DNA from 3 places in the Vibrio qinghaiensis genome. Region 1 is predicted to be linked to each of the others. Evidence: riboswitches for the same ligand, from Rfam matches in the RefSeq annotation. Region 1 holds a riboswitch; each other region holds the start of a gene.

What was found. A riboswitch is a leader RNA that binds a small molecule or an ion and turns the genes downstream of it on or off. The one in region 1 is predicted to bind thiamine pyrophosphate.
Region 2: another riboswitch for thiamine pyrophosphate. It lies ahead of thiD (bifunctional hydroxymethylpyrimidine kinase/phosphomethylpyrimidine kinase); the one in region 1 lies ahead of thiB (thiamine ABC transporter substrate binding subunit).
Region 3: another riboswitch for thiamine pyrophosphate. It lies ahead of thiC (phosphomethylpyrimidine synthase ThiC); the one in region 1 lies ahead of thiB (thiamine ABC transporter substrate binding subunit).

Annotation. Positions count from the first base shown of each region.
Region 1 covers NZ_CP022741.1:2,422,573-2,430,372, reverse strand. The annotation lists gene CCZ37_RS11255 (gamma-glutamylcyclotransferase family protein) at 1-137, shown strand, start outside; gene ppa (inorganic diphosphatase) at 368-895, opposite strand; gene fbp (class 1 fructose-bisphosphatase) at 1,073-2,083, opposite strand; gene mpl (UDP-N-acetylmuramate:L-alanyl-gamma-D-glutamyl-meso-diaminopimelate ligase) at 2,358-3,716, shown strand; gene CCZ37_RS11235 (flavin prenyltransferase UbiX) at 3,746-4,375, shown strand; TPP riboswitch at 4,405-4,524, shown strand; gene thiB (thiamine ABC transporter substrate binding subunit) at 4,591-5,583, shown strand; gene thiP (thiamine/thiamine pyrophosphate ABC transporter permease ThiP) at 5,597-7,192, shown strand; gene thiQ (thiamine ABC transporter ATP-binding protein) at 7,186-7,800, shown strand, end outside.
Region 2 covers NZ_CP022741.1:707,474-715,273, forward strand. The annotation lists gene guaB (IMP dehydrogenase) at 1-226, shown strand, start outside; gene guaA (glutamine-hydrolyzing GMP synthase) at 323-1,876, shown strand; TPP riboswitch at 1,925-2,035, shown strand; gene thiD (bifunctional hydroxymethylpyrimidine kinase/phosphomethylpyrimidine kinase) at 2,135-2,992, shown strand; gene CCZ37_RS03410 (chitinase) at 3,273-4,961, shown strand; gene CCZ37_RS03415 (acetate uptake transporter) at 5,141-5,749, shown strand; gene CCZ37_RS03420 (alanine/glycine:cation symporter family protein) at 5,842-7,386, opposite strand.
Region 3 covers NZ_CP022741.1:2,833,143-2,840,942, forward strand. The annotation lists gene CCZ37_RS13125 (thiazole synthase) at 1-224, opposite strand, end outside; gene thiS (sulfur carrier protein ThiS) at 225-434, opposite strand; gene CCZ37_RS13135 (HesA/MoeB/ThiF family protein) at 422-1,210, opposite strand; gene thiE (thiamine phosphate synthase) at 1,200-2,495, opposite strand; gene thiC (phosphomethylpyrimidine synthase ThiC) at 2,500-4,449, opposite strand; TPP riboswitch at 4,559-4,657, opposite strand; gene crcB (fluoride efflux transporter CrcB) at 4,710-5,093, opposite strand; partial or broken gene CCZ37_RS19330 (transposase) at 5,424-5,648, shown strand; tRNA gene CCZ37_RS13165 (tRNA-Ser) at 5,748-5,838, opposite strand; rRNA gene rrf (5S ribosomal RNA) at 5,927-6,042, opposite strand; rRNA gene CCZ37_RS13175 (23S ribosomal RNA) at 6,130-7,800, opposite strand, start outside.

The DNA of each region.
Region 1 (7,800 bases):
TTTTAGAAGATATTCCTATCGAATATCGCCGTGAAACGGTTGATACCCCATTTGGCCGTGCGTGGATTTATCTCTATCAAGATCACAGCCGTCTTACTGCTGTGATTGATTCTGGAGACTGGTGCCAACGGGTGTAACGAACGGCGTTGAAAATGGAAATAAAAAAGCCATATCGCGCGTTAGCAGGATGTGGCTTTTTATTTATAACGACACTTATACCCTTCCTACTTGAAGCTGCAGCGGTGTTGGCTACGTTTGTTCACCCCAATCACATAGTTTGCCTATGAGCATGGGGACTCACTTGCCGCCTACCTGCAACTCCAAGTTGTTTGGGTATATAACTATCGTGACTGTTTAATGATGGTGACTACTTTTGAGCGCGTTCAAATGAAGTCAGGATTTCAGCTCGCGCGGCAGCGGCATCTTCCCATCCATCGACTTTGACCCATTTGCCCGCTTCAAGCTCTTTATAGCGTTCAAAGAACTGTGTAATTTGCGCTTTCAGTAGTGCTGGCAGGTCATTTACGTCTTGAATGTGGTCGTACTCTTTGGTGAGCTTGGAGTGAGGAACCGCCACCACTTTGGCATCTTCACCAGACTCATCGGTCATCTTCAATACGCCAACTGGGCGGCAGCGAATCACCGAGCCTGGCATCAGCGGATAAGGGGTGGGCACCAACACATCGACAGGATCGCCATCGAGCGATAAGGTGTGATTCACATAACCGTAGTTGCATGGGTAGAACATAGGTGAAGACATGAAACGGTCCACAAACACCGCGCCAGATTCTTTGTCGACTTCGTATTTGATTGGGTCGGCGTTGGCTGGGATTTCAATCACCACGTAAATATCATCAGGCAGTGATTTTCCTGCCGGCACGTTGTTTAAGCTCATTTAGCATTTCCTTTTTCGTCGCTGGACTTAAATTGTGTTGGGTTGATTAACAGAACGTAAACGCTTGTGTTGCAACTTTAGCGGTAAATAGGAAACGGTGTAAACCGTAAAAAGAGAGCCTTGCCTCATATTTATCGATAAAAAAAGCGCCTAGAGTTAGGCGCTCACTGAGCTTGTTTAGTCACGGTTGAGTTCTAAAAACTCTTCCAATTTTCGGACCATATTTTTTGAACCGCAGAAGAATGGCACACGTTGATGCAGTTCTGTCGGCTTAATATCCAACACGCGATTGACACCGTCAGAAGCAATACCACCTGCTTGTTCAATCAAAAACGCCATTGGATTACATTCATACAATAGGCGCAGTTTGCCGTTTGGATGGCTTTGCGTGCTTGGGTATAGATAGATGCCACCTTTGAGCAGATTACGGTGAAAATCCGCCACCAATGAACCAATGTAACGTGAGGTGTAAGGGCGATTATCTTCAGGCACACTCTCTTGGCAATATTTAATGTATTTTTTTACGCCGGTTGGGAAGCGGATGTAGTTACCTTCATTGATGGAGTAAATTTTACCATCATCGAAGGTCATCATATTGGGGTGTGAAAGATAGAAAGTGCCGAGTGACGGATCATAAGTAAAGCCATTTACGCCGTTGCCAGTGGTATACACCAACATGGTTGAAGAGCCGTAAATAACATAACCAGCCGCAACCTGTTTATTACCGGGTTGTAAGAAGTCTTCTTGTGTTGGGGGCGTGCCGACTGGCGATACGCGGCGATAAATAGAAAAAATCGTGCCGACAGAGACATTGACATCGATGTTGGATGAGCCGTCCAGCGGGTCCATCAACACCACGTATTTTGCGTTTTTGTTGAGCTCTTTGCTGAACGCAACCGCTTCATCTTCTTCTTCACTGGCGACACCACACACTTGATCGCGCGCTTCAAGCGCCGCTTTAAATTTTTCGTTGGCGTAGACATCGAGTTTTTGTTGTTCTTCGCCTTGAATATTATCTGAGCCCACCGCACCAGTAATATCAGCAAGGCCCGCTTTGTTGATTTCTCTGTTAACAATTTTTGCCGCAAGACGAATAGAGGACAACAGAGATGAAAGATCACCGCTTGCGTGGGGGAAGTCATGTTGTTTCTCAACAATAAACTCGCCAAGAGTGCGAATCTCAGACATGTTATTTCCTTAACATAGCTATATAGGATAGGGAGTGATTGTTTCACAACGCATCCTCTTACTGGGATGTCGGCCGAAACGAGTCACCCATTTGATAACGTTTGGGTAACAATGAGATTCTAGGGCTTAGATCTTTTTAATGGTAATGAAGTAACAGATTGAGATCTCAATTTGTTTGTCGACTTTTGAGAAGTTGCAAACATGCTCGCTTTTCTTAAATGGATGGTGATAATGGAGGCAATCACTCACAACGCCATGTGCGAGGCTAGGATTTATGCATATTCACATTCTTGGGATTTGCGGTACGTTTATGGGCGGTGTTGCCGTTTTAGCGCGGCAATTAGGTCATAAAGTTACCGGCAGCGACGCCAACGTTTACCCACCGATGAGTACGTTATTGGAGTCTCAAGGTATCGAGATTATCGAAGGCTTTGACCCTGCTCAATTAGAGCCCAAGCCTGATTTGGTGGTGATTGGCAACGCCATGAGTCGCGGCAATCCGTGTGTTGAATATGTGCTGAACCACAACTTGCGTTACACCTCTGGCCCGCAATGGTTGCAAGAGTTTCTGTTGCATGACCGCTGGGTCCTTGCGGTGGCTGGCACACACGGTAAAACCACTACGTCGAGCATGTTGGCGTGGATCTTAGAAGATTGCGGTTACCAACCGGGCTTTTTGGTGGGAGGCGTACTTGGCAACTTTGGCATTTCTGCGCGTTTGGGCGAAAGCATGTTTTTTGTGGTAGAAGCCGATGAATATGACAGTGCTTTTTTCGATAAGCGTTCTAAGTTTGTCCATTATCACCCACGCACTTTAGTGTTGAATAACTTAGAGTTTGATCATGCAGACATTTTTGACGATCTTGAAGCGATTAAGCGCCAATTTCATCATCTAGTGCGTACTGTTCCGGGCAATGGTCGTATTTTTGCTCCGCAAAAAGAGCGCGCATTAGCGGATGTTCTCGCACGTGGCTGCTGGAGCGAAACTGAGTTTACCGGTGAGCAAGCGCAGTGGAAAGCTGAAAAAATCACGCGTGATGGTTCGCAATTTGATGTGTTCTTTGACAATGAACGCGTGGGGCGCGTAACTTGGGATTTGGTTGGCGATCATAATGTCGATAACGCCTTAATGGCGATTGGCGCGGCGCGTCACGTAGGGGTCACTCCAGATTTAGCCTGTCAAGCTTTGGGCAAATTTATCAATACCAAACGTCGTTTAGAGCTTAAAGGCGAAGTGAACGGTATTACGTTGTATGACGATTTTGCTCATCATCCAACGGCCATTGAACTTACTTTGGGTGGTTTACGTAACAAGGTAGGCGATCAGAAAATTATCGCGGTTTTAGAGCCTCGTTCGGCTACGATGAAGTTGGGCGTGCATAAGCAAACTTTAGCGGCGTCATTACAGCAAGCCGATTCAGTTTATCTCTATCAGCCGAACAATCTTGCTTGGTCGGTGCAGGATGTGGCTGACCAATGCTCACAACCAGCGCAAGTGAATGATGATATTGATGCTTTCGTCGCGCAAATTGCGCAGCAAGCCCAGCCGGGCGATCACATTTTGGTGATGAGCAATGGTGGCTTTGAAGGTATTCATAACAAGCTCCTACTTGCATTAAATCAAGCCATGTAATGCCAGCGACACAAACGAAATAGAGAGTTATGACAACAAAACAGCAAGCCATCACTTTAGCCTTTACTGGCGCTTCAGGTGCTCCTTACGGACTTCGTCTGTTGGAGTGTTTATTGGCTGCAGATTACCGAGTGTATCTGCTGATCTCTTCGGCCGCGCGCGTTGTGCTTGCAACCGAGCAGGGGTTGAAGTTGCCCAGTGGAACTGAGGCGGCCAAAGCGGCGTTGGTGGAACATTTACACTGTGATGCCTCACAGCTTGTCGTGTGCGGCAAAGAAGAGTGGTTCTCACCAGTGGCTTCGGGCTCTGCTGCGCCAAAACAGATGGTGGTGTGCCCATGTTCAGCAGGCAGCGTTGCGGCGATTGCCCATGGCATGTCCGATAATTTGATCGAACGTGCTGCCGATGTCGTGATGAAAGAGCGTGGCCAACTGGTGTTAGTGGTGCGCGAAACGCCGTTTTCCACCTTACATTTAGAAAACATGCTCAAGTTGTCGCAAATGGGCGTCACCATTATGCCCGCTGCCCCCGGTTTTTATCATCAGCCGCAGTCAATTGAAGACTTGGTCGATTTTATGGTGGCGCGTATTTTGGACCACTTAGGCGTTGAACAAGGGCTTGTGCCGCGTTGGGGATATGACTCACGCCCAACGGTATAGCTTATTGCGTTAATTCCAATTACAATCCACCTCACTCAACGGGGAGCAAATCATTCATCTCAATGAATGCTGCTGAGATCAAGCGTGAGCTTGGGACCCGTAAACCTGAACCAGATAATGCTGGCGTAGGAATTGGGTTAGGATCTCAGAATAGGAATAATGGAATATTCTCATCCTCCTCAAGCCTGTGCCGCTCAACCAAGGAGAGCGACCAGTTGAACACCACTCTTAATACCATTGCACTTGCCATCATTACCTCTTTTTCAGCGCACGCCGCTGACAATATCCTTACCGTTTATACCTACGACTCGTTCGCATCAGAATGGGGCCCGGGACCAGCGATTGAAAAAGCATTCGAAGCACAATGCGCTTGCGATCTTCAGTTTGTGGCACTCGATGATGGAGTATCGATCCTAAACCGTTTGCGTCTTGAAGGTAATAACAGTAAAGCAGACATCGTACTCGGTTTAGATAACAACTTAATGGCCGAGGCCAAACAGACTGGCTTATTGACAAATCATAATGTCGAGACGAGCCAAGTCACGCTACCCGGTGGTTGGAGTGATGAAACGTTTGTTCCTTATGATTACGGCTATTTTGCCTTTGTTTACAATAAAGAAAAATTAACAAACCCACCGCAAAGCTTAAAAGAGTTGGTAGAAAAGCGCGATGATCTTAAAGTGATTTATCAAGATCCGCGCACTTCAACACCCGGTCAAGGCTTACTGCTGTGGATGAAATCTGTCTATGGTGAGAAAGCCAATTTAGCATGGCAACAGCTCGCCAATAAGACGGTGACAGTCACCAAAGGTTGGTCAGAAGCCTATGCGATGTTTCTAAAAGGTGAGTCTGATCTGGTGCTCTCTTACACCACCTCTCCAGCCTATCATTTGATTGCGGAAAATGACGCCAAGTACGCGGCTGCCGATTTTGCCGAAGGACACTACATGCAAGTGGAAGTGGCTGCGAAAGTAAAACACAGTGATAACGGCAAATTGGCCGATGAGTTCATGCACTTTATTTTAAGTGATCAATTTCAGTCGGTGATGCCAACCGGAAACTGGATGTATCCTGTGACGTCTGTCGTGCTACCGAAAGGTTTTGAAACGCTGGCTGTGCCATCAAAGGCGCTTACCTTTAGCGCACAAGAGGTGTCTGAGATGCGTAAAGCGTGGATCCGTGAGTGGCAAACTGCCTTAACGTTTTAAGGTGCGATAAAGTTTGAATGCTATTCCTAAAATAGGCATTGGGGTCGCGATACTTGTCGCGACCTTTGTCATCAGTGCGTTGGCGGCGTTGCTGTTACAAGCACCCAGCTTAAATGTGATGCACGTATGGCAAGACCCGTATTATCGCCACGTTACTCAATTTAGTTTTTACCAAGCCAGCTTGTCGATGCTGCTCAGTGTTGGCTTCGCGCTTCCTGTTGCTCACGCACTTTACCGTCGTCGATTTTGCGGACGTGCGCTGCTGATCAAATTGTTTGCAACGACCTTAGTGCTTCCAGTGCTGGTGGGCGTATTTGGTTTGTTGGCCATTTATGGTAATAGCGGTCTGCTCGCCTCGCTGCTCGCGTGGTTTGATAGCAAACTGCCGTTTTCCATTTACGGATTAAACGGGATTTTACTGGCGCATCTGTTTTTTAATCTCCCGTATGCCAGCCGTTTATTGCTGCAAGCGTTAGAGTCGATCCCGGCTGAGCAGCATAAGTTATGCGCGCATCTTGGTATGAGTCATTGGCACAAATTTCGTTGGGTTGAATGGCCGCGTTTGCGTCAGCAGCTTCCTCATGTCTGTGGTTTGGTGTTCATGCTCTGTTTTACCAGTTTTGCCACTGTGATGGCACTTGGCGGCGGGCCTAAATCCACCACGATTGAGCTGGCGATTTATCAGGCGATCAAATTTGATTTTGATTTACAAGCCGGCGCGCTGCTTGCGCTGTGGCAGATGCTGTTATGCGGGCTGCTGTCTCTATCCATTTCACGTCTAGCGAAGCCGTTAGCCATCACCACAGGGCGTCAAGCGAGTGATTATGTGGTTAGTCGAGACAATCGAAAAGCGCAATGTTGGGACGGCGCATGGATCTTCCTTGCGTTGCTGTTAGTACTTCCGCCGCTGGTGATGGTCATCTTGAGCGGTTTAAATTCGCAGCTTTTTCACGTCTTGAGCGATGAGCAATTCTGGCGTGCGCTTTGGGCTTCACTGCAAGTGGCGTTATTGGCAAGCGTGGTTGCTGTTTCGGCTGGGGTTGCCATACTCATCACGACTCGCGCTTGGCGCCTGCAGCAGCACAACCGTAAGGCGGACCAACTAGAGTTGATTGGCGCGATTATTTTGGTCACGCCAGGGCTTGTTATCAGCACCGGGCTTTTTCTGTTACTGCGCATCTGGACCGATGCATTTAGCCTAGCGTATTGGGTAGTTTTTTTCGTCAATGGATTAATGGCATTGCCATATGTGTTGAAAACATTGGCGCAACCTATGCTGCATATCGCGCAGCAATATCAATGGTTATGTGCCAGCCTTGGCATTAAAGGGTGGCAGCGTTTGCAAGTGATTGAGCTGCGTGCGTTGCGTAAACCCTTAGCGCATGCCTTTGCGATCAGCTTTTTGCTCTCAATGGGGGATTTAAGTGCGATTGCTCTATTTGGTAGCCAAGAGTTTAGAACCTTACCGCTTTACTTGTTCCAACTGCTAGGCAGTTACCAAATGCAAGCGGCGGCGGTGGTTTCTCTTACGCTGTTGCTACTCAGTGTGGGGTGTTTTGCCCTCATTGAGCGGTTATTTCACTCACATTCAAAGGTAAAGCAATGTTAGAACTCAAGGCCGTGCACTATGAGTATCAACAGGAGTGGTTTGAATTTTCGCTCTCTGTACCGCGAGGGGCGATTCTCTCTTTAATGGGGCCAAGCGGGGCGGGCAAGTCGACTTTACTGAGCTTAGTTGCGGGCTTTATTGCACCGAAAAGCGGTGATATTCAAGTTCAAGGGCAATCCTTGCTTGGGCAAGAGCCACACTTGCGTCCTTTTTCGATGCTGTTTCAAGAGCACAATCTTTTTGCCCATCTCACTGTGCGTGAAAATATTAGCCTTGGGCTACATCCGGGGCTGAAATTAACCCCTTCACAAAAGGCGTTGGTTGAGTGCGCCGCGCAGCAAGTGGGTTTGGCTGCGCTACTTGATCGCTTGCCTGAGCAGCTCTCAGGGGGGCAGCGTCAACGAGTTGCTCTGGCGCGCTGTTTTGTACAACCACATCCTATCTGGCTGCTGGATGAGCCCTTTTCCGCCTTGGATCCGCTACTCAGAGAAGAGATGCTACTTTTGGTTAAGCAGTTAGCCGCAGAAAGAGAGATCACTGTTGTGATGGTGACGCACCATATTAGTGATGCCAAAGCGATTGCGAGCCATTTTGCGTTTATGGCTCAA
Region 2 (7,800 bases), 1.2 Mb from region 1:
ACCTGAAGGGATCGAAGGCCGTATCGCTTATCGAGGCCGTCTAAAAGAGATCGTCCATCAACAAATGGGTGGTTTACGCTCAAGCATGGGTCTAACCGGTTCTGCCACCATCGAAGATCTGCGCACTAAAGCCGAGTTTGTTCGTATCTCTGGTGCAGGTATGAAAGAGTCACACGTGCACGACGTTCAAATTACCAAAGAAGCGCCAAACTACCGCTTGGGTTAATTAACGAACCACGAATAGATTGAAGCTTAATAGATTGAAGCTTAGGGGAGCGCGATGCTCCCCATCCACTACATTAATGATTGAGATTGACCTTAAATGACTAAAGATATCCATGACCAACGTATTCTGATCTTAGATTTCGGCTCTCAGTACACACAACTGGTTGCCCGCCGTGTTCGCGAAATCGGTGTTTATTGTGAGCTGTGGAGCTGGGATGTTGAAGAGGCGGACATCCGTGAATTCAACCCAGATGGCATTATTCTCTCTGGTGGCCCTGAAAGCGTGACTGAAGCCAACTCTCCGCGTGCGCCACAATATGTGTTTGACTCTGGTGTGCCTGTATTTGGTGTTTGTTATGGCATGCAAACCATGGCTGAACAGTTGGGCGGAAAAGTGGCCAGTTCTGAGGAACGTGAATTTGGTTATGCAGCCGTACAGTTAATGGGTGAATCGGCCCTGTTTAGCGACCTTGAGCTAACGCAAGATGTTTGGATGAGCCACGGTGATAAAGTGGTGCAAATTCCGGCTGATTTTGTCAAAACAGCGCAAACGGAAACTTGCCCTTATGCGGCAATGGCGAATGAAGAGAAAAAATATTATGGCGTGCAGTTTCACCCAGAAGTGACGCACACCAAAAACGGTCTAAAAATGCTTGAGAATTTCGTTCTCAATGTTTGTGGTTGTGAGCGTCTATGGACGGCTGAGTCTATCATCGAAGATGCGGTTGCTCGTATTAAAGAGCAAGTCGGCGACGATGAAGTGATCCTTGGCCTATCGGGTGGTGTAGATTCGTCAGTTGTGGCGATGCTGGCTCACCGAGCGATTGGTGATAAATTAACCTGTGTGTTCGTTGATAACGGCTTATTGCGTCTGAATGAAGCTCAGCAAGTAATGGATATGTTTGGCAACAAATTTGGCTTAAACATCATTCATGTTAATGCAGAAGATCGTTTCCTCAACGCACTGCAAGGTGAGTCTGATCCGGAAGCGAAACGCAAAATTATTGGCCATGTGTTTGTTGATATCTTCGATGAAGAGTCAAAGAAATTGAAAAATGCAAAATGGCTCGCGCAAGGCACGATTTACCCAGATGTGATTGAATCGGCCGCCTCTAAAACAGGCAAAGCGCACGTGATTAAATCTCACCATAACGTTGGCGGTTTGCCTGATGATATGGAAATGGGATTGGTTGAACCACTGCGTGAGCTTTTCAAAGATGAAGTACGCAAGATTGGCCTAGAGCTTGGTCTGCCTTACAACATGCTTTACCGCCATCCGTTCCCTGGTCCTGGCCTTGGCGTACGCGTGTTGGGCGAAGTGAAGAAAGAGTACTGTGATTTGCTGCGCCGCGCCGATGCTATTTTCATTGAAGAGCTGCATGCCGCTGATCTGTATAACAAAGTGTCACAAGCTTTCACGGTTTTCTTACCTGTTCGTTCAGTAGGCGTTATGGGTGATGGACGTAAATACGATTGGGTTGTATCACTACGCGCTGTGGAAACCATTGACTTTATGACAGCACATTGGGCGCACCTGCCTTATGAGTTCTTGGGTAAGGTTTCTAACCGTATCATCAATGAAGTGAATGGTATTTCTCGTGTGGTTTACGATATTTCAGGTAAGCCACCAGCAACGATTGAGTGGGAATAATCCTCCAAAAAAGCGTACTCCTTCGGTGAGTGCCCTGTTATGATTGCTGCGAAATAGTCGGGGAGCCGATGCAGATTCTGCATCGGCTGAGATCGAAATTCGAGACCCGTCGAACCTGATTCAGTTAATACTGACGTAGGGAACTATGAGCACTTTGTCACCAGCCGAATAACAACGGCTAACCTTTGTAAATTCGATTACCGAACTTTTCAAATCACGGTCAAAGTCAGTTCCTGTATGTCTGTCATAGGAGCGACCATGGCACACCCAATACAGAAACATACTCAAGAAACGACGCGATTAAACATACCCGTTGTACTTACTATCGCAGGGTCTGATAGCGGTGGAGGGGCAGGCATTCAAGCCGACATCAAAGCGATATCGGCAACCGGCAGTTTCGCGTGTTCCGTTATTACCGCCATTACTTCACAAAATACTCAAGGCGTTTCCGCCATTTTCCCTATTCCACTTGATCATATCGAAAGCCAGTTAGATGCCGTCTTTAGCGACTTGAAGATCGTGGCCGTTAAAATTGGCATGCTAGCCGATGCCAGTATCATCAAGATCGTTGCCAAAAAAATGCAGCAATACCAACCTAAGAGCCTTGTGATAGACCCCGTGATGGTGGCGACCAGTGGTGATTTATTACTTGAGCAATCGGCAATCAGTACATTAAAAGAAATGTTGATCCCTTTGGCTGACATCATTACCCCCAATTTATTTGAGGGAGCAGTACTTACTGGCAAGCCGGTTCCTCAATCTGGAGTCGAAATGAGCGGTATGGTGGCTGATTTACGAGCGTTGGGTGCAAAGGCGGTGCTGCTAAAAGGTGGGCATTTAGAACAAGATGAAAACAGCAACGATCTTTTGATCATGCAATCTTCGTCAGAATTACTCAGTGCGAAGCGTTTTCCAACCCCAAATACCCATGGGACGGGTTGCACTCTCTCTTCTGCAATCGCTTCTTACCTTGCTCAGGGAAATAACCTGCACAAATCCGTGTATTTGGCTAAACAGTATATCTCGCAAGCCATTGGCCATGCCGATGAGCTGGATGTTGGCCAAGGTCGCGGCCCAGTTCATCACTTTTTTACAGGCCACGTTCATGTGCGCTAAAGCCATTGCCGATGCGATGATGTTTGAGAAATTTGAGACATTGGTTGTTCACTTAACCTGATGGAAAATAGATTAGACTCTAAAATCCTCAAACTTTTTTGCAGCTTTTTCATATTTATCGACTCGCCTTCAAAGGGCAATGTCGCCGTACGATAATTGGTTTACATCATGATGAAACTACTCGCATTTTGACATTTAATTGATAAGTTTCACTATCCACAATGACTCAACTATCCATACTATTTTGCGGTACCCACTAAGCAAAAAATAAGGGATTGATATGTTGAAAACAAAGCATTTAGCCGTGCTGATTAGCAGTGTTTTAGCCGCAAACAGTTACGCGTTAAATATCTTACCTGACCCTGAAAATTCTGCGGGTTATATTGTCTCTAAAGTAGAGCTACAAGCGGCAGAAAAAGCCAAAACAGCGGATCCTATGTATGCTATTTGGTCGGAAGCACTAGAAACGCGTTCGAATGCGATTGTTGAAGCAATAGTACCGGGGTTAAGTTCTAACCCTGAAAACGTCAAGCGTGTTGAACGGGTATTTCCACAGTACGAGTGGGATTTCTTAACTCAAATGGCGGCTCCCGAATACACCTATACGCGCTTCTTACGGGCAATAGGCAAATTCCCCGCGTTTTGTGGCGAATATACGGATGGCCGAGATTCAGACGCAATTTGTAAAAAATCCATCGTGACGGCTTTTGCTCATTTCTCACAAGAAACGGGTGGCCACATTGCGAAAGACAACGTATCTGATAACCCTAATGGGCTTGAAGAGTGGCAGCAAGCACTGGTTCATGTACGTGAAATGGGGTGGTCTGAAGGGCAAAGTGGCTATACAACCGGTTGTGGCCAAAATGATTGGCAAAATGCTCGTTGGCCGTGCGCCGCCGGGCAAGGGTATTTTGGTCGAGGCGCGAAGCAGCTCTCTTACCATTTCAACTATGGCGCTTTTTCTGAAGTGATGTTTGATGGTGATGCCAAAGTACTGCTCAATAACCCCGGATTAGTCGCTGATTCTTGGTTGAACTTAGCTTCAGCGATTTGGTTTTTTTTAACACCTCAAGCACCGAAACCGGCAATGTTGCATGTAATTGACCGTACATGGACACCTTCGCAACGTGAAAGCGATGCTGGTATTGGCTATGGTTTTGGCACCACAATTAACGTTATCAATGGCGGCATTGAGTGCGGTGAACAGAATAAGGATAAAGGTCAACCGGTTAATCGCATTCGCTACTGGGAAGGGCTAGCGGATCATTATCAAATACCGATTGAGTCAGATGAAAAGAACACCTGTTGGCAGCAAACACCTTACGGCAGCTTAAATTTGAACGGTGCGACAGATGTGCTGTATACCAACTGGGATGGTAATTGGAAATATTACTCTGATCGGCCAGGTGGCTACTCGTTTGAATGTGAACTGGTTGGTTTCCAAACCGCGTATTCAGCCCTTGTGGCTGGTGATTACGAAAAGTGTGTGACTAACTTTTATGGTTCACATTCAAGCTGGCCACAAGTGCGTGTTGTGGATGCGATTGATCCCGGTACGCCACCAGAGCCGCCAGTGGATGGCATCGTCGGCTGGGAAGCGACAAAGGTATATAACACGGGCGATAAGGTGAGCTATAAAGACGCTACTTATGAAGCTAAGTGGTGGTCACAAGGTAATGAACCCACTCAAGGTGATCCTTGGAAGCTTATTACAGGTGAACCAACAGCGCCCACAACGCCTGACCCTGTTGAGCCTCCGCCAGTCGTCAATGAGCCAGAACCGCCCGTCACATCAGAGCCGACGCCACCAAGCAGTGATTTTTCAAGCTGGGTTGCAGGGGTTACTGTTGCAAAAAATGGCGATAAAATTACGCATAATGGAAAGTGTTTTATGGCTAAAAATAACCCCGGAGTATGGGAATCACCCACGCAAAGTAACTGGTTTTGGGATGAAATAAACTGTCAATAGAGAGTGATGTTCGGTAGAAAAATATCAGCACGATCGATTTAGGTCGTGCTGTTCTATTTTTGAACAATCAAGTAGCTAAATTTACAATCTTAGTTTCCGTTAACGTTCTTTCCATTTTGTGTGTTACTCCACTAAAATCCGCGCGTAATTTTTATCAACATTTTTTAAGGTACTCGCGAATGTCTACTAAATTGGCCAATCCAGCGCCGCTAGGCCTAATGGGTTTTGGCATGACGACTATCCTGCTTAATATCCATAACGCAGGCTTTTTCCCTATCGACTCTATGATTTTGGCGATGGGTATTTTCTACGGCGGCTTAAGTCAAGTCATCGTGGGTATCATGTGTTTCAAACGTGGTGACACTTTTGGCACCACAGCGTTTACCTCTTACGGTCTATTTTGGCTCACATTGGTTGGACTGATTGTCATGCCATACATGGGACTACCAGCAAGCCCTGCTCATTTTATGGGTTGGTACTTAGCGTTGTGGGGTATTTTCACTGGTTTCATGTTTATCGGTTCATTGTGCTACCCACGAGCTAAACAAGTGGTATTCGGCTCACTGACCATTCTATTTGCTTTGCTAGCGGCGCGTGATTTCACTGGTAGCGAGCTTATCGGCACGATTGCCGGCTTTGAAGGTATCTTCTGTGGCGCAAGTGCGATTTATTTTGCAATGGCTCAAGTTCTGAATAACGAATACGGCCGTGTTATTTTGCCGATTGGTGAAAAGAAAGCGCAAAACGCTGTTGTCGAAAAGTTGACGACACAAGAAATCGCAGCCTAATACGGGTTGATGAAAAAGAAAAAGGGTTAGCGTTTGCTAACCCTTTTTGCGTTTACCTTGAATGCTTTTTGCTGATGAGTTTAGCTAATCCGTTAGGATGATGGTTGTTCAACACCCACGGAGCTCTCTTCTACGGTTGGTTCTTGTCCCGTTTTGCGTTTATATTTTCCTTCCCAATATGTCGCATTCTTAATGCCGAGTTTTACTGGGTTGAAAAGATACTCATCGACACCTTGTTTTTGTTGCTCTTCATAATCTTTGAGTGCTGCAATAGCTGGTTTAGCCATAAAGAAGATGATCAAAATCCCGACTATGTTTAGCCACGCCATCAAACCCACGCCCACATCACCCATTGCCCAAGCAAGGTTTGCGGTTTTCACCGTGCCGTAGAATACCGTTGCAACGATCACTACTTTAAGCAGAAACATCAGGCCATCGACTTTAAAGGTGCGGCGAATGTAAGCAATGTTCGTTTCAGCAATATAGTAGTATGCCAAAATCGTGGTAAAGGCGAAGAAGAACAGAGCAAACGCAACAAAAGGTTTACCGACGCCTGGTAGTGCGCTCTCAATCGCCATTTGAGTAAATACTGGGCCATTGGCACTAATATCCGCCGCGATGTTCTGTACTAAAAATGCACCTTCTGCGCCGCCGTGCACGTTATAAGCACCAGTGATCAGAATCATGAACGCGGTTGCGGAACAGACCAGCAGAGTATCAATGTAGATAGAAAATGCTTGCACTAAACCTTGCTGAGCTGGGTGATCAACACTTGCGGCAGCCGCGGCGTGCGGGCCAGTACCTTGGCCTGCTTCGTTTGAGTAAACACCTCGTTTTACCCCCCAACCAATCGCAGCACCAATGCCTGCCATTGGTGTGAACGCATCACCAATGATCATAGCAAAAATACGTGGTACTTCACTGATGTTAAGCAGGATGATAACAAACGCAGTAATCACATAGGCCAAAGCCATAAATGGCACCACGACCTGTGTGAAGTTAGCGATACGCTTAACACCACCAAAGATGATGAACGCTAAAATGATCGACACTACGGTACCGGTAAAAATTTTAGCAAAAGTGAAGCTACCGATAGCGGTTTCAATGGTTGGGCCAGCACCAAAAGCGGCCTCTACAGCATTACCAATACTGTTGGACTGGACGCCAGGTAAAAGCACACCACAAGCAAAAATAGTGGAAATGGCGAAGATCCATGCATACCATTTTTGCCCCATCGCTTTTTCGATGTAATAAGCAGGACCACCACGGAATTCACCTTCATCTTCTTCTTTATAAATCTGTGCCAGAGTTGACTCAGCATAAGCAGTCGCGGCACCAAAAAAGGCCACTACCCACATCCAGAAAATAGCACCAGGGCCACCAAAGCCAATTGCCGCGGCTACGCCTGCAATATTACCGGTACCGACGCGTCCCGAAAGTGAAACGGCCAAAGCTTGGAAAGAGGATATCCCTTTGGTTGAGCTTTTTCCGGAAAGAAGAAGTCGCCACATTTCAAAAAAGTGACGGACCTGAACGAATCGGGTCACAATTGAGTAGAATAAACCCGCACCAAGGCATAAATAAATTAGCGCCGGGCTCCAGATTATTCCATTCAGAAAATCAACAAATGACTGCATATGCATTTCCCTGTTTTAGTAGTTTTGATGAGTGTTGTGTTTGCTTTGTGGGCAACATATTAATCTTTTTGTAACTCAGTTGTTAATTTATTTGTCAGTAAATAATCGTTAGCGTGATGAAGAACACAAATGATAATGAAATGTTAAATTTTTGGTGGGTTAATAAGAATTGACTGAAATTTCAGCTCATGGATTGGCTAAGTACAAGTTTGCTTACTGATAATCTTAGTAAGAAGCGGCGTGGTTCCATGCGCTTCAAACCGCCACTTTAATGCTTTTTGTGGAATACAGGGTGCAGCCCTAGGTGAAGAGTCGCCATAAGATATGTGCCCTTCGTGAGTAAAGCTTGTTTCTTTTGCGGCTTGTGATTGACGATCAACTACCGTAGTCATTCTCGTTCTCTGAGCACATTCA
Region 3 (7,800 bases), 410 kb from region 1:
GCATTTTTCGCACCCGATGTGTTGGGTAAAAGATGGACGCCTAACTCGATAAGTGGCCCTAAAATATCATCATTTAATTGATTAAGATCGACTCGCTTTAATGCCATTGTCGCCATTTGTGAGCCAGATGTGGCAATAGCTTTTGTCATTAACTCTCGGTTGGCAAATTTCCCCGTACCAGTGAACAGGCGAGATTCAAACTGTTTATTCGCTATCGTTAACATTTAGCCTCCTGCAATGGCTTGAAACAGCGATATTTGATCGCCTTCACTTAATAGGGTCGTTGACCACGCACTACGCGGCACCACGCTCTGATTCAGGGCAAACACACAACCGGTAATCGTGATCGAAAGCAGTTTGGTGAGATCCGCAATACTGGTTCCCGCTGAAACTTGATGAAACTGCTGATTAATCTTGATGGTTATATCTGACATGTGGCTTCTCCCTTCATCTGATCAGTCTGTGGGTACCCACACACCTCGCACTGAGGATCTTTAACAACATTTAAGGTTTGGAATTGAAACAAATGAGCATCAAACAGTGTCAGTTGATTAGCATTACGCATCGTCTGTCGAGTCAATATCATGATGGCTTGTAAAGCTTGCAGGGTTCCGATGATTCCGACGACAGGCCCCAGAATACCGAATTCATTACAACGCTGCGCGGCAGGCAGCTCGCTATCAGGCACTAAACAGTGATAACAAGGTGATAACGGCAGTTGATCAAAAGCAATGACTTGCCCCTTCCATCCAATAGCCGCACCTGAAATCAATGGCTTAATTAGTTTACGGCACAACTGGTTAATTTGCTGACGACTGTGGATGTTATCCGTGCAGTCAAGAACGACATCAGCATTAAGCACTTCCAGTTCGAGCTGAGTACCAATAAGGCGTTTAGATATCGCTCTTACTCTGCAATCAAGGTTGATGGCTTTAATTTGTTCTGCCATCGCATCGACTTTGGTTTGACCAATTTGCCTCTCTCGGTAGATCACCTGCCGAGGTAAGTTGCTGCTTTCAACTCGGTCATCATCCACTATTACCAGTTGTCCAATACCAGCACTCGCCAAATACAAAACGGCCGCAGACCCTAAACCACCACAACCAATAACCAGCACTCGGCTATCAAGTAAAGATTGCTGTCCATTCTCACCTATTTCAGGGAGCGCAAGTTGCCTTTGATAACGGATAAATTGCGCATCAGAAAGCATAATCACATACCTCCTCAGCACTACTTGGTAATCGGTTTTGTATGATTCGATTGAAACTATCAATGACCAACTGAGGTGATTTTGCTTCTGTCACTGCACGTACAACGGCCAAGCCTGATACATCGCACTGCCAAACTTGCAATGCGTTCTCTAGGTTAATTCCGCCAATTGCAACTGTGGGTATTTTTGCACTTACAACTTCATCTGAGTTGGCGGCACAACTTAAACTCTCAATTAGCTGCTGGTAAAGTTTCAACCTAACAAGCCCCTGTGGCTTAGAGGGCATAATTTTGGTGGTGGTTGGGAATATGTGACCCAAAGCGATATAGCTGGGATTTAGTGAAGCGATGTTCAGAATCTCATAATAGCCGTGAGTTGAAATGCCTAAACAGATCCCAGCTTGAGCAATTTGTGCTAAATCTGCATTGGTGAGATCTTCTTGTCCAAGATGAATGCCAAAAGCACCATGCTTTATCGCAAGCTGCCAATGATCATTAATAAAAACCTGTGCTTGATAGGCTTGTCCAAGCTCAATAGCGGCGATAATTTGTGATTCAAGATCGGGATGTGTTGAATCTTTTATTCGCAGTTGGATTGTCTTTACATCAAACTTCAATAACCGCTCGACCCACTCAGCGCTATCCACAACAGGATAAAGGCCAATATTTTTGTCTATCTTTGAAAAACAGATGTGATTTTGTTTATCGTCAGCAAAGATGCCAGCTGCTGAATGTAGTAGCTGAGGAAAATATCGGCTATCTGTTGGCCATGTTTCACGTGAAACACTCATTGCCGCCCGAGTAACCACTAAAGCATCCTCTAGTGGAAAGTCGAGACACAACAATGATAGAATCCAAGCAAAGTGCTCACTCTTTGCATCAGCAGCATGAGCATTCGTAGAATATCTTATACTACGCAGCTCTTCTCCGTGATACCACTCATCGACATAGTCGTGTGAGTCAGCCGCTGTCAGCCCTATCTTGACCAAACAAGTTTCTCGTTTCTGGGAGTGCTCAAATGGCATTTGAGCGCAAAAATTGACTTGGTATTGCAAGAATAAATTGGGCTTATCAGTTAAAGCACTTAGCGCATCTTCGCACGAGGCTAAGCAATCACTGCCAATCAAAGATGAGCATGACGGCGTTACTAATTGACAATATAAAGTTGGGCTGGCACCCAAATAAATATCATCGATATCAAAACCATGATGCTTGGCCAATAGCAAAACCTGTTGTACTTGAGCTGTCAACGCAATGTCATCACGGGGGATAAGTAATTGAATCATCTAATTACTCCTCGCTAACGACTGACCGTTGACTAACAGCAGGGTGATAAAGCTCTGATCCTGAGGCTTTAAACTCTTGCGATTTCTGTCTCATGCCTTGTAACGGGTCATCTAGCAGCGTAACGGAAATGAGCGCATCAGCAGCAACTTGCTTGGTATCTAGCGCATACTCTCGAACCTCTTGAGAGATTTTCATCGAGCAGAATTTCGGCCCGCACATTGAGCAAAAATGCGCGACTTTACCAGACTCTTGCGGAAGAGTTTCATCGTGAAAAGCACGCGCCGTAACTGGGTCTAATGCAAGATTAAATTGATCTTCCCAACGAAACTCAAAACGTGCTTTCGATAAAGCATTATCGCGCACTTGTGCTCCCGGGTGCCCTTTCGCAAGGTCTGCGGCATGTGCTGCCAATTTATAAGTAATTAAACCCGTTTTAACATCTTCTTTGTTTGGTAAACCAAGGTGCTCTTTCGGTGTTACATAGCAAAGCATCGCGCAGCCATACCAGCCAATCATCGCAGCACCAATGCCGGAAGTGATGTGATCATATCCGGGAGCAATATCGGTAGTTAATGGGCCCAAGGTATAGAATGGCGCTTCATGGCAATGCTTTAATTGTTCATCCATATTCTCTTTAATCAAATGCATGGGGATATGGCCAGGGCCTTCAATAATGACCTGTACATCATATTCCCACGCTATTTTGGTCAACTCACCTAAAGTGCGCAGCTCTGCAAATTGTGCTTCATCGTTAGCATCGGCAATGGATCCTGGCCGTAGTCCATCCCCTAAGGAAAGGGCAACGTCATACTTGGCGCAAATTTCACAAATTTCACGGAAATGAGTGTAAAGAAAACTCTCGGTATGATGGGCTAAACACCATTTAGCGATAATAGAGCCGCCACGCGAAACGATGCCAGTAACACGTTTCGCGGTCATTGGCACATAACGAAGCAATAAACCAGCATGAATTGTAAAGTAATCAACACCTTGCTCCGCTTGCTCAAGTAAGGTATCGCGCATTACTTCCCATGATAAATCCTCCGCAATACCATTTACTTTTTCCAATGCTTGATACATAGGCACAGTGCCAATCGGTACGGGGCTATTACGTAAAATCCATTCTCGAGTTTCGTGAATATTGCGACCAGTAGAAAGATCCATCACGGTATCCCCACCCCAGCGGGTTGCCCATACCAATTTTTCAACCTCTTCTTCAATTGATGAAGAGACAGATGAGTTACCGATATTCGCATTCACTTTGACGAGAAAATTACGGCCAATGATCATCGGCTCTGATTCAGGATGGTTAATATTCGACGGGATAATGGCTCGTCCTTCGGCAACCTCACGACGCACAAACTCAGGAGTTATCTGCTTTGGTAGATTGGCCCCCAAATGGGCGCCTGCATGTTGCTGGCTCAGCTGTGCATCCATACACTCTCCACGTCGCATATTTTCTCGAATGGCAATGTATTCCATTTCTGGTGTGATAACACCTTGCCGCGCATAATGAAGCTGAGTAACGCACTTGCCTTTCTTTGCTCGGCGTATGGCTGGCAGATTCCCATAACGCAGTTCGCCCAATGTATCATCAGATAAGCGTTCTTTAGTGTAAGCGGAACTGACCTCATCAAGCCACTCGGTATCATCCCGATCAGCGATCCATTGTTCCCTTAATTTAGGCAAACCTTGATATAAGTCGATAGTATGAGATGGGTCGGTATAGACACCTGAAGTGTCATAAACGCATATAGATTCATTCGGTTGATAAATCGGTGAAGACTTTGTGCCCCCGACTAAGCTGTCAGCTAGTTTAATCTCACGCATTGGCACGCGGATATCCGAACGTGAACCAGTAATATAAATTTTAGAGGAATTTGGGTAGGGTTCGACAGACAATGTGTCAATGAATTGTTTGGCTTCCAGTCTCGCTTGTTTGCGACTCGACATAGCATCTTCCTTTTTTGTACTAGGGATAAATGCTTGACGGATTAATGCACAAGAGTTGATCAAAATAGAGTTTTGATCTTAAGGATATAACGCTAGATAGATCACTAGCAGGTTATATTCTCTTGTTCCCTTCGCAGGTATTAGCCTGATCAGGTTCAACGGATCCCGAAAATACGGTCTCAGCCTTATGGCACTCCGACAAGTTGAGTCACGATTATAGGGAAAGACTATCCATTAACCAAGATGAAATTGTGATTTCGTTAACTTCTCATCAACAACTGGAAACCTATCCAAGCCGCTGAGATACTTAGCACCACGTTTAATAAGACATTAACACCCATTTTCAGAAAGGCTCCTTGCTGCATCAGCAATACATTATCCATAGAGAATGTAGAAAATGTGGTTAATGCACCCAAGAAACCCAAACCAATAATCTGGCGCCATGGCTCAGTTGCCAGTAATTCACTCTCAAAAGCAGCGATCAATAATCCCATAATAAATGAGCCGACAACGTTGACCATCAGCGTTCCATAAGGGAATCCACGCCCTAATAACTGAACACTTAGCTCGGTAACCAAATAACGAGCGCACGCACCAAATGCACCACCTAATGCAATAAAACCTAAAATAGATAACTGTCCCATAACGCCCATAGCGGATCCCAGAAAGTAACTATCATTATTCTAACCATTAAACACAACAAATCGAGCCTAATCACTAAAATAATCTATAGCTGACACACGTCTAATACCTAAGTACTTTAAAAAAGTTACAGATGTCACTTATTGAGTAAATTGATAAGCCAATACAACAAAGATAAAGCTCATGATACGCAGGGTGGACGACTGACTGGGGCCGACATCCATCCTTATATCGTGAAAGAATTTGGCCAGCACTATCTATTACCTGCTCGAGCACATGGGCTTCTCTTGGATAACTTCTCGCTCCAAGTGCCCTCATCAGTCCCAGCCAATGACTTTCAGAACCTCAGTGTCATCAAACTCCCGCCCTATTCCCCGGAGTTGAATCCAATAGAACAAGTATGGAGCTGGTTAAGACAACACTCTCTAGCCAATCAGTTTTTTGCGGATTACGAAGACATTGTCTCCAAAGTATGTCGGGCTTGGAATAGTTTTTTGGAATGCTCGACCAGAGTCAGACAGATGTGTTCGAGAAGGTGGATAGAGCTGACCAGTTAATTTTCCAGATTGGTATTATAATGAGAAATAAAGTTGCCTATTGATACAAGATCTTTAGATACGAAAAAGCCGCTGTATTTAACAGCGGCTTTTTATATTTGGCGGAGAGATAGGGATTTGAACCCTAGGATAGCTATTAACCATCGCCGGTTTTCAAGACCGGTGCTTTAAACCACTCAGCCATCTCTCCATGGATTCTCACTAAAAAACAGTCTTACTCTGATAATGCTGTTTTTAGTATTGCTTTCATATTTTTATCATATGGAAGCATTAATAAAGCCTGGCGATGTCCTACTCTCACATGGGGAGACCCCACACTACCATCGGCGCTGTTGTGTTTCACTTCTGAGTTCGGCATGGAGTCAGGTGGGTCCACAACGCTATGGTCGCCAAGCAAATTTCTTAATTCGGAAAGCTGTTTCATTCTCATTCACACATTCAATGTTCTTTCATTGAGTCCACAAAACCCCTTCGGTGTTGTATGGTTAAGCCTCACGGGCAATTAGTATTGGTTAGCTCAACGCCTCGCAGCGCTTACACACCCAACCTATCAACGTTCTAGTCTCGAACAACCCTTTAGGACACTTAAAGTGCCAGGGAAGACTCATCTCAGGGCTCGCTTCGCGCTTAGATGCTTTCAGCGCTTATCAATTCCGAACTTAGCTACCGGGCAATGCCATTGGCATGACAACCCGAACACCAGCGGTTCGTCCACTCCGGTCCTCTCGTACTAGGAGCAGCCCCCTTCAATCTTCCAACGCCCACGGCAGATAGGGACCGAACTGTCTCACGACGTTCTAAACCCAGCTCGCGTACCACTTTAAATGGCGAACAGCCATACCCTTGGGACCGACTTCAGCCCCAGGATGTGATGAGCCGACATCGAGGTGCCAAACACCGCCGTCGATATGAACTCTTGGGCGGTATCAGCCTGTTATCCCCGGAGTACCTTTTATCCGTTGAGCGATGGCCCTTCCATTCAGAACCACCGGATCACTATGACCTACTTTCGTACCTGCTCGAACCGTCATTCTCGCAGTTAAGCGGGCTTATGCCATTGCACTAACCTCACGATGTCCAACCGTGATTAGCCCACCTTCGTGCTCCTCCGTTACTCTTTGGGAGGAGACCGCCCCAGTCAAACTACCCACCAGGCACTGTCCGCAACCCCGATGAGGGGCCTACGTTAGAACATCAAAACGACAAGGGTGGTATTTCAAGGTCGACTCCACGCAATCTAGCGACTGCGCTTCTAAGTCTCCCACCTATCCTACACATGTAGGTTCAATGTTCAGTGCCAAGCTGTAGTAAAGGTTCACGGGGTCTTTCCGTCTAGCCGCGGGTACACTGCATCTTCACAGCGATTTCAATTTCACTGAGTCTCGGGTGGAGACAGCGTGGCCATCATTACGCCATTCGTGCAGGTCGGAACTTACCCGACAAGGAATTTCGCTACCTTAGGACCGTTATAGTTACGGCCGCCGTTTACCGGGGCTTCGATCAAGAGCTTCGACCTAAGTCTAACCCCATCAATTAACCTTCCGGCACCGGGCAGGCGTCACACCGTATACGTCATCTTGCGATTTTGCACAGTGCTGTGTTTTTAATAAACAGTTGCAGCCACCTGGTATCTGCGACTCTCGTCAGCTCCATCCGCAAGGGACTTCACCAATAAGAGCGTACCTTCTCCCGAAGTTACGGTACCATTTTGCCTAGTTCCTTCACCCGAGTTCTCTCAAGCGCCTTGGTATTCTCTACCCGACCACCTGTGTCGGTTTGGGGTACGATTGCTTATAATCTGAAGCTTAGAGGCTTTTCCTGGAAGCAGGGCATCAATGACTTCACTGCCGTAGCAGCTCGACGTCGTGTCTCAGCCTAACAAGAAACCGGATTTACCTAGTCTCTTAGCCTACGCACTTGAACCAGGACAACCGTCGCCTGGCCCACCTAGCCTTCTCCGTCCCCCCATCGCAATTATAAGCAGTACGGGAATATTAACCCGTTTCCCATCGACTACGCTTTTCAGCCTCGCCTTAGGGGTCGACTTACCCTGCCCCGATTAACGTTGGACAGGAACCCTTGGTCTTCCGGCGGGGAGGTTTTTCACCCCCCTTATCGTTACTCATGTCAGCATTCGCACTTCTGATACCTC